2 regions of the Streptomyces sp. NPDC057877 genome follow, and region 2 is predicted to be linked to the other one. Evidence: riboswitches for the same ligand, from Rfam matches in the RefSeq annotation. Region 2 holds a riboswitch; the other holds the start of a gene.
What was found. Region 2 has a riboswitch for glycine ahead of gcvP (aminomethyl-transferring glycine dehydrogenase). Riboswitches for the same ligand answer to the same signal wherever they lie in the genome.

Region 1 (5,170 bases), on a different contig from region 2:
GTCCTTGGCACCGTTGCCGTCGTCTTCCTGGTCTCGCTCACTGGCGCAGCCTGTGACGATCAGACCGACCGCCAACGCGGCCGTGATCGCCCTGGCGGCACGGGATCTGGGTATGCGCATAGGGAGGACACTCCGGGTTCCGCTGGAAAAAGGGAATGCACTACTGACCGCCAGAACACTACAGACTGCAACGGGCGGCGGAGAACAGTCCGCATAGCGGTGATACCTAGTCGAGATCTGAACACTCAATAAATCGGAGACTACTGGTACATCGCGGGTGCGAAAGTTAACTTGCCTGATACACGCAGCAGTTCGCGTCCCGGCGCGAACGGCGTTTGCGCAGGCCAGAGGTGATGGGGTGACTGCGCTCAGTAAGCATGGGGCGCGGTCGCACCGGGCTGAGGACCGGACACGGGCGGGTAGCCGTACCCGCTGACCGGCGCGGCGTGCGCCTCACGGTCGTAGAACGGCCGGGCGTTGGCCCGCAGCCACATCGCGACCGGGTCGTGTTCGTCCGACATCGCGACCGTCGAGACGGGGAGTCCGTCCGGTACGGCGCTGACGGACTGCTGCATCATCGCGCGCACCGAGTCGACGGCGGGCGGCGAGGTGTCGTACACGTCCAGCCCGATCGCGAGGTACGGCGCGCCGAGCGCGGGCTGCACCCAGGCGCGGCGCAGCGAGCGGACGGCCGGGGTGCGGTGGGCGTTCTGGGTGAGCAGGGCGTAGAACTGCGGGACCTCGATGCCCGGTTCGGACAGTCTGAGCGGCCCGGCGGGCTGGCGGTCCAGGCCGGTGGCGATCCGGCGCAGGTCGAGCCAGGGTACGCCGACGCCGCCGCCGGGGGCGTGCGGATTCAGCCAGAGTCCGTAGTGGTCCGGGTAGAGCGCGCGGGCCACGTCGATGCCGTCGATGACCTCGTACGAACGGTTCCAGCCACTGGCCGACAGCTCCTGGGCGGAGGTGACGCAGGGGGCGTAGCCGAAGCCGTCGATCTCCATGTTGCCGTACTGGGCGTCGGGGGAACCGGACTGGCCGTGCCAGAGCAGCATCCAGATCCGGCCGGAGGACGGGGTGGCGAGCGCGCGCAGGAGGGCCTCGTAGGCGTCGTAGCGCCCGGGCGTCACCTGGCGCAGCATGTGCTCGACCTGACCGGCCGCGGCGGTGCCAGCGCTCACCTTTTTACGCCCCTCCGTACAACGCGCCTGCTCGGTTGTGACCCTAGCGTAAGCCTCCGGCGTGCTCGCGGGGTCGGGGTGTGCGCGCGTGGTCTTTCGCGTGCGGGTTCGTCGTGGTTGCTCGCGCCCACGCGGCGGCGCCGCGCATCGGTACAGCCCCGCGTCCCCCGGGGAAGCCGCGCTGCCCGGCGACGAAAGGTCCCCTATGTTCCCTGCTGGTAGAACGGCCGGACCTTTTCCCTCAGCCAGGTGACCACCGGGTCGTCCGTTACGTCCATCAGGAGCAGGTTGACCTGCCACTTGACGGGGGACTTGGTCAGGGCCCGGGAGAGGGCGTCCATGGGGAGGAGGCGCAGGTCGCCCTCCCACTGGGAGAGTTCGACGCCGACGAACATGACCGGCTCGTCGGTCTCGATGGCGGCGAGACAGCGGCGGGCCGAGCGGACCACGCCGGTGGACGCGAACTCGGCGGCGGCGGCGGTGAGGAAGTCGACCGGGTCGTCCTGCCAGTCGGGTTCGAAGAGGCGGACCCGGCCGCCGCTGGCGAGGCCGTCGAGCGGGGTGCGCCCGGCCCGGCAGAGTTCGGCCACGGCCTGCGGCGGCAGCGGGATGCCGACCACGCCGTCCGGGTTGACGGCGATGCCGACCTGCGGGGGCAGCCCGCGGGCGAACTCCACGGCGGGGGCGACGGTGTACGACATGTGCGGACCGGCGACCTGGCGGAGCTGTTCCTCGGAGCTGAAGACGGGGACGTAGGCCTGGCCGTCGATCTCCAGGCTGGGCAGGTCGAGCGGGCCGCTGTCCGGGCCGCCGCCGCTGGGCAGCGGCACCCACAGGAAGCTGCGGCCCAGCACCTCGACGATCCGGGCGCCCGCCGAGGGCACGCCCAGGGAGGCGGAGAGCACCTCCTCCAGTTCGTTGCCGGGCCATCCGCCGTGCGAATGGGGGTGTGCCTGCGCCGGGAAGTCCATCTGTTACCGCCTGCTCCGTACCACTGCTGGTGTGGCTGAAAAGGCTAGCGGGTGCCGCCCGGACGCCCCCGGCCCCCGCTCAGCCCGTGAAGCCGATCCGGCGCAGGGTGTCCGCCGCGTCGCGGTCGAGCAGGACCGCCGAGCCGCAGCCGTCGGGCAGGTCGCCGCGCTCCACCCGGCGCAACAGCCGGGCGGCGGCGCCGCGGTGGCGCCGGAACGCGTACCGCGAGACACCGCGCCCGCGTTCGCGCTGGCCCTCCAGGGCCTGCTGCGGGGTGACGTCGAGGACCAGCAGATGCAGGGCGCCGCCCCGGCGGCGTGCCTCGCGGGCCAGCCAGCCGCGCACCCAGGCCTGGGTGCCGCAGTCGTGCACGACGACGGGCTCGTCCGCGCGCAGGGCGCGGCGCAGCCCCGCGTAGTGGGCGAACCGGACGAGGGGGCGGTAGACGGCGTACGGCAGCCAGGACGGCGTACGGCTGTCCCAGCGGTCGCGGCTGTCCTGGGAGTCGATGCGCCGGGCGCGGACCGCGCGCCGCATCAGGGTGGACTTGCCGCTGCCGGGCAGTCCGGTGACCACGACGAGGTCACGGGGTCCGAAGAGAAGGGCGTGCGGACTGCGGCCGCCGCGCTCGCGCAGGTCGCGCAGGACGGGGGAAGGCCGTGGAAGGCATGCCTCGCGGGCGGGGGCGGCGGGCTGCTTGGGCAGCGCGAGACCCGAGGTGGTGGCGTACGCCGCCGTGGTCCTGTTCACCGTGATCGTCCTCCCTGGGGCGGTTCACGTGCTTCCCTGCCCATCGACTGTAAAGCGAAGGTAATACGGGGCGACTCGTCTTTTTGTGCGCTTCCCGCAACAAGCCCGCTACAGAGCGCTGTGCGAAGACTCCCCCTGCCGCCCCGCGTCGATGCGTGCAATGATGTGCCCGCCAACTGCATACCGGCCGTTTGAATCCGCGCGGGAGAGTCCCCAGCCAGCCGCTGGGGCGCCGAAGGAGCAAGTCCCTCCCTTGAATCTCTCAGGCCCCGTTACCGCGCGGGCGAGGCACATCTGAAAAGCGGGCCGCCCTCTGGTGGTCCCACCCAAGGTGCAAGTCATGCCGTACGCGGTCATGACGAACCTCTCAGGTTCCGATGACAGATGGGGAGGAATGACCTCGCCCCCGCCGTCATGCCCTGGAGACGACCGACCGATGAGCAGCACCGAACCCCGCCGTACCGCGCTCGACGCCGTGCACCGCGCGCTGGGCGCGACGATGACCGACTTCGCGGGCTGGGACATGCCCCTGCGCTACGGCTCCGAGCGCGACGAGCACAACGCCGTGCGCACCAGGGCCGGACTCTTCGACCTCTCCCACATGGGCGAGATCACGGTCACCGGCCCGCAGGCGGCGGCCCTGCTGGACTTCGCCCTCGTCGGCAACATCGCCTCCGTCGGTGTCGGCCGCGCCCGCTACACCATGATCTGCCAGCAGGACGGCGGCATCCTGGACGACCTGATCGTCTACCGGCTCGCCGAGACCGAGTACCTGGTGGTCGCGAACGCCTCCAACGCGCAGACCGTGCTGGACGCGCTGACCGGGCGCGCCGCGGGCTTCGACGCCGAGGTGCGCGACGACCGGGACGCCTACGCGCTGCTCGCCGTGCAGGGCCCCGAGTCCCCGGCGATCGTGAAGTCCCTCACCGACGCCGACCTGGACGGCCTGAAGTACTACGCCGGGCTGCCCGGCACGGTCGCGGGCGTCCCGGCGCTGATCGCGCGCACCGGCTACACCGGCGAGGACGGCTTCGAGCTGTTCGTGAAGCCGGAGCACGCCGTGGAGCTGTGGCAGGCGCTGACCAAGGCGGGCGAGGCCGCGGGTCTGGTGCCGTGCGGGCTGTCCTGCCGGGACACCCTGCGCCTGGAGGCGGGCATGCCGCTGTACGGGAACGAGCTGAGCACCTCCCTGACGCCCTTCGACGCCGGTCTCGGCCGGGTGGTGAAGTTCGAGAAGGAGGGCGACTTCGTCGGGCGTACGGCGCTGGCCGAGGCGGCCGAGCGGGCCGCGGCCAACCCGCCGCGCGTGCTGGTCGGCCTGGTCGCCGAGGGCCGCCGGGTGCCGCGCGCCGGGTACCCGGTCGTCGCCGACGGCCAGGTGATCGGCGAGGTCACCTCCGGCGCCCCCTCCCCCACCCTGGGCAAGCCGATCGCGATGGCGTACGTCGACGCCGCGCACTCGGCGCCGGGCACGGCCGGGGTCGGTGTGGACATCCGAGGCAGCCACGAGCCCTACGAGGTCGTGGCGCTGCCGTTCTACAAGCGGCGGAAGTAGACACTGGACGCGGTGGTCCCCCGTGACCCCGCGCACACGCACGCCGCTCACCAGCGGTTTCACCGGGCTTTTCAGATATCCCCTCGTCATCAGCACCTCCCCGCGTACAGGAGAATCCAGGTCATGAGCAACCCCCAGCAGCTGCGCTACAGCAAGGAGCACGAGTGGCTGTCGGTCGCCGAGGACGGCGTCTCGACGGTCGGCATCACCGAGTTCGCGGCCAACGCGCTCGGCGATGTCGTCTTCGCCCAGCTCCCCGAGGTGGGCTCCACGGTGACCGCGGGTGAGACCTGCGGCGAGCTGGAGTCGACCAAGTCGGTCAGCGACCTGTACTCGCCGGTGTCCGGCGAGGTCACCGAGATCAACGAGGACGTGGTGAACGACCCGTCGCTGGTGAACTCCGCCCCCTTCGAGGGTGGCTGGCTGTTCAAGGTGCGGGTCTCGGAGGAGCCCGCCGACCTGCTCTCCGCCGACGAGTACGCCGCCCACACCGCCGGCTGAGGAGTCGTAACCGGATGTCTGTCCTGAACACCCCCCTGCACGAGCTGGACCCGGCCGTCGCCGCCGCGGTCGACGCCGAGCTGCACCGCCAGCAGGCCACGCTGGAGATGATCGCCTCCGAGAACTTCGCGCCGGTCGCGGTGATGGAGGCGCAGGGCTCGGTCCTCACCAACAAGTACGCCGAGGGCTACCCGGGCCGCCGCTACTACGGTGG
Region 2 (5,170 bases):
CGCGCGGGGCTCCGCCACCATCTGGCGGACTTCGAGGCCGTCGCCGTACTCGTCACCCATGACCCACTGGACGCCATGGTGCTGGCGGACCGCCTGGTCGTCGTCGAGCACGGCCGGGTCGTCCAGGAGGGCACCCCCGCCGAGATCGCCCGCCGCCCCCGCACCGACTACATCGCCCAGCTGGTCGGCCTCAACCTCTACCAGGGCCGGGCCGACGGCCACACGGTCCGCCTGGGCACCGGCCCGGCCATCGCCACCACCGAGCACCTCACGGGCCCCGCGTTCGTCGCCTTCCCGCCGAACGCGGTCACCCTCCACCGCGACCGCCCGACCGGCTCCAGCGCCCGCAACCTCTGGCACTGCGAGGTCACGGGCCTGGAAACCCACGGCGACCAGATCCGCGCGGCCCTCACGGGCGCCCTCACCCTGACCGCCGACCTGACGACGATCGCCGCGGCGGAACTGGACCTCCACCCGGGAGCGAAGGTCTGGGCCACGGTGAAGGCGGCCCAGACCCACGCTTATCCGGCGTAGGGCTGTCGCGGCTCAGGGGCGCGGGGAACCGCGCGACCAGTCACAACGCGCCCGCAGCCGAAGAACCGTCTCAGTCCTCGTACGCATCCAGCGGCGGGCAGGAACACACCAGGTTCCGATCCCCGAACGCCTGGTCGATCCTGCGCACCGGCGGCCAGTACTTGTCCGCGGCCGACACCCCACCCGGGAACACGGCCTCCTCACGGCTGTAAGCGTGCTCCCACTCACCACCGACAGAAGCCGCCGTGTGCGGCGCGTTCCGCAGCGGGTTGTCGTCCGCCGACCACTCCCCGGACCCGACCTTCTCGATCTCACCCCGTATGGCGATCATCGCCTCGCAGAACCGGTCGAGTTCGATCAGGTCCTCCGACTCGGTCGGCTCGATCATCAGCGTCCCGGCCACCGGGAACGACATCGTCGGCGCGTGGAAGCCGTAGTCGATGAGCCGCTTGGCGACATCGTCGACGCTCACCCCGGTCGCCTTGGTCAGCGGCCGCAGATCGATGATGCACTCGTGCGCGACCAGCCCACCCGGCCCGGTGTACAGCACCGGGTAGTGCGGCTCGAGCCGCTTGGCGATGTAGTTGGCGCCCAGCACGGCCACCTGGGTGGCCCGCTTGAGCCCCTCGCCGCCCATCAGACGGACGTACGCCCAGGAGATGGGCAGGATGCCCGCGGAGCCCCACGGCGCCGCCGAGATGGGCCCGACGCCCGTTTCCGGCCCGGCCGCGGGCTGCAGCGGGTGGTTCGGCAGATACGGCGCCAGGTGGGACCGTACGGCGACCGGGCCGACGCCCGGACCGCCGCCGCCGTGCGGGATGCAGAACGTCTTGTGCAGGTTCAGGTGCGAGACGTCACCGCCGAAGTGCCCCGGCTTGGCGAGCCCGACGAGCGCGTTGAGGTTGGCCCCGTCGATGTACACCTGCCCACCGGCCTCGTGCACCTGCGCGCAGACGTCGGCGACGTGCTCCTCGAACACACCGTGCGTGGACGGATACGTGATCATCAGCACCGCCAGTTCGTCACGGTACTGCTCGATCTTCGCCCGCAGATCGTCGACGTCGACCTCGCCGTCCTCGGCGGTCTTCACGACGACGACCTTCATCCCGGCCATCACGGCGCTCGCCGCGTTGGTCCCGTGCGCGGAGGACGGGATCAGACACACGGTCCGCTGCGCGTCGCCGTTGGCCCGGTGGTACCCGCGTACGGCGAGCAGCCCGGCCAGCTCGCCCTGCGACCCGGCGTTGGGCTGGAGCGACACCTTGTCGTACCCGGTGACCTCGGCGAGGCCCTCCTCCAGCTCACGGATGAGCGTGAGGTAGCCCTCCGCCTGCTCGGCGGGCGCGAACGGGTGCAGCTGCCCGAACTCCGGCCAGGTGACCGGCTCCATCTCGGTGGTGGCGTTGAGCTTCATGGTGCAGGAGCCCAGCGGGATCATGCCGCGGTCGAGCGCGTAGTCCCGGTCGGCGAGCCGCCGCAGATACCGCAGCATGGCCGTCTCGGACCGGTGCTGCTGGAAGACGGGGTGGGTCAGGAACTCGTCGCTCCGCAGCAGCTCCCCCGGCAGCGCGTCCCCGGCCTCCGCGTCCAGCGCCTCGACATCACCCTCGACCCCGAAGGCGTCCCACACGGCGCTCAGCCGGGCCCGGTTCGTGGTCTCGTCGCAGGCGATCGAGACGTGGTCGGCGTCGACCAGCCGCAGGTTCACCCCGTTGCGCCGCGCGGCCTCGACGACCGCACCGGCGCGCCCGGCGACCCGCACGGTCAGCGTGTCGAAGTAGGAGCCGTGCACGACCTCGACACCCCCCGCGGTGAGGCCCGCGGCGAGGATGGTGGCGTACCGGTGGGTGCGGCGGGCGATGCCCTTCAGCCCTTCGGGCCCGTGGTACACGGCGTACATCCCGGCCATCACGGCGAGCAGCACCTGTGCGGTACAGATGTTGCTGGTGGCCTTCTCCCGGCGGATGTGCTGCTCACGGGTCTGGAGCGCGAGGCGGTAGGCCTTGTGCCCGTCGGCGTCCACGGAGACACCCACGAGCCGCCCGGGCAGGCTGCGCGCGAACTTCTCCTGTACGGCCATGTAACCGGCGTGCGGCCCGCCGAAGCCCATCGGCACACCGAACCGCTGGGTCGTGCCGACCGCGATGTCCGCGCCCAGCGCGCCCGGCGACTTCAGCAGCGTCAGCGCGAGCAGATCGGCGGCGACGGTGACGACCGCGCCCAGCTCATGGGCCCGCGCGATGACCGGCTCAAGATCCCGCACGGCACCGGAGGCGCCCGGGTACTGAAGGAGCACGCCGTTGATCTCACGCTCGGCGACCTCGGCCGGAATGCCGTCACTCAGGTCGGCGACGACGACCTCCACCCCGGTCGGCTCGGCGCGGGTCTGGATCACGGCGATGGTCTGCGGCAGCGCGTCCGCGTCGACCAGGAAGAGGCCCTTCTTGTTCTTGCCCATGCGCCGCGACAGCGCCATGGCCTCGGCGGCGGCCGTGCCCTCGTCGAGCAGCGAGGCACCGGAGGTCGGCAGCCCGGTGAGGTCGGCGACGACGGTCTGGAAGTTCAGCAGGGCCTCGAGCCGCCCTTGAGAGATCTCCGGCTGGTAGGGCGTGTAAGCCGTGTACCAGGACGGGTTCTCCATGACATTGCGCAGGATGACCGGCGGGGTGAAGGTCCCGTAGTAACCGAGCCCGATCATGGAGCCGAGCACCTGGTTCCGGTCGGCCAGCGACCGCAGCTCGGCCAGCACCTCGGCCTCGGTGCGCGCCTCGGGCAGCTCCAGGGATTCGACGTTCTTGATCACGGCCGGGACCGCGGCGGCGGTCAGCCCGTCGAGCGAGCCGTAGCCGACCTGCGCGAGCATCTTGGCCCGCGCTTCCTGGTCGGGTCCGATATGACGCTGCTCGAAGGGAATGCCCTTCTCAAGCTCGGCGAGGGGAATGCGCTGGGCGGTCATGCGGAGGCCTCCTGGTCAGACGCGACCTTCGAGGGACACCACGGCACGGGTGCCCCGACGGCCTCCCCCTCTGTCATCTCAACCTGAGAGCTTCACCGGTCGCCCGTGGGGGCTTCCGGCTTTCACCGTCGGTGAGGGCGGACGCCGTCGACACCCGCCCTGCTTTCCAGAGTGACCTCGTCCGTGCGGTACGTGGGCCTGAGAGATTCCGGGGAGGATTTGCTCCTTCGGCGCCTCCGATGGTGTCTGGAGGACTCTCCCGCACGGGGTCAGCAGCCGTTCGTCAGCGTACCAGCGCACACAAGACCCGGTCCTTCGAGTGGCCGCCACTCTCAATGTGCTCTTTCGTAGTAATCAAGCACAAACCGCTGGAGAACGCCTAGAACCCCCTGAGAGCCGACCGTAACGGACGACTTGCGACCAGTTGGAGGGCCCGTGCAGACCGACATCGATCCGCGCAACCTGATCGGCCGCAAGGCGTTCGACCGCAACGGCGTCAAGATCGGCACGATCGACGAAATCTACCTCGACGACGCCACCGGCGTCCCCGAGTGGGCCGCCATACGCACCGGCCTCTTCAGCAGAGACGCCTTCGTCCCCCTCGAACCCAGCGAACTCGTCGAAGGCACCCTGCACATCCCTTTCGACCGCACCCTCATCAAGGACGCCCCCGACTTCGGCGTGGGCCGCCACCTCTCACCCGAACAGGAACTCCAGCTCTACCACCACTACGGCCTGGACGTGACCCCTCCCTCCACCACACCGGAGGACGCGGAGGCCTGAGCCAACGGCCCTACCCCTGAGCCCCGACCTGCCCTGCCCTGACCTGCCCTGCCCTGCCCTGCCCAACTGCCTGATCTACACCGCCCGCCTCGCCCACTCGAACTGCCACCCGCCGTGCCCCCCTCGCAGCCCGCCCAATCCGCCTAGCGTGCGGGCAGTCGTGCCGCTGGGGCGGTACGGGTGGGCACAGGCACGGGTGGACGCAGGCGGCACGGGTGGGCGCGGGCGGCACGAGTGGACGCAGGCGGCACGAGTGGACGCAGGCGGCACGAGTGGGCGCGGGCAGCACCCCGCCAGCGCTGGACCGCGCGACCCACCCCCGCCCAGCAACAGCACCGGATCAGCCAAGAACCCCGTCCACCGACCCGGCCCCGGGCGCACCGTCGGCGACCAGCGGCAACGAATCCACCCCCACCAACAACGGATCCCCCACCAAGAACGTCCGCACCCGCCCAGGCAGAGACCCCGGCGTCTCAAACCGCACCGTCACCCGCCCCACCCCGCTCCCCTGCACCCACCCGTACCCATACTCCGCGTGCCGCACATCGTGCCCCGGCAGCCACCGACGCTCACCGACGTCCTCGCCCTGCTCACGACCCCCGTCATCCGCGGTCCCCTCCCCCACGGCCTCCGCCTCCTCCCCCCGCTCCCCCGCCGCCTGAGCGAACAAGTCCTCCTGCGTGTAATCGGCAAGCCCACTCACCCCCACCCCCAACAACCGCACACCCCCGGTCGTGTCCACCGACTCCAGCAACCGCCCAGCCGCCTCCCGCACCACCGCCGGATCATCGGTAGGCCCCCGCAACGTCTCGGACCGCGTCAGCGTGGAGAAGTCGTAGCGCCGCACCTTGAGCACGATCGTCCGCCCGGACAACCCGGCCCCCCGCAACCGCCGCA

Region 1: linked by a shared signal. The riboswitch ahead of gcvT (glycine cleavage system aminomethyltransferase GcvT) and the one ahead of gcvP (aminomethyl-transferring glycine dehydrogenase) in region 2 are both predicted to bind glycine.

The regions. Positions count from the first base shown of each region.
Region 1 is NZ_JBHVMS010000011.1:38,204-43,373, reverse strand. It holds gene ACFVQG_RS30480 (ABC transporter substrate-binding protein) at 1-120, opposite strand, end outside; gene ACFVQG_RS30475 (enhanced serine sensitivity protein SseB C-terminal domain-containing protein) at 369-1,178, opposite strand; gene ACFVQG_RS30470 (enhanced serine sensitivity protein SseB) at 1,382-2,149, opposite strand; gene ACFVQG_RS30465 (AAA family ATPase) at 2,229-2,900, opposite strand; glycine riboswitch at 3,093-3,188, shown strand; gene gcvT (glycine cleavage system aminomethyltransferase GcvT) at 3,337-4,455, shown strand; gene gcvH (glycine cleavage system protein GcvH) at 4,579-4,956, shown strand; gene glyA (serine hydroxymethyltransferase) at 4,971-5,170, shown strand, end outside.
Region 2 is NZ_JBHVMS010000001.1:872,729-877,898, forward strand. It holds gene ACFVQG_RS03860 (ABC transporter ATP-binding protein) at 1-534, shown strand, start outside; gene gcvP (aminomethyl-transferring glycine dehydrogenase) at 605-3,490, opposite strand; glycine riboswitch at 3,667-3,762, opposite strand; gene ACFVQG_RS03870 (PRC-barrel domain-containing protein) at 3,926-4,273, shown strand; gene ACFVQG_RS03875 (DNA polymerase IV) at 4,614-5,170, opposite strand, start outside.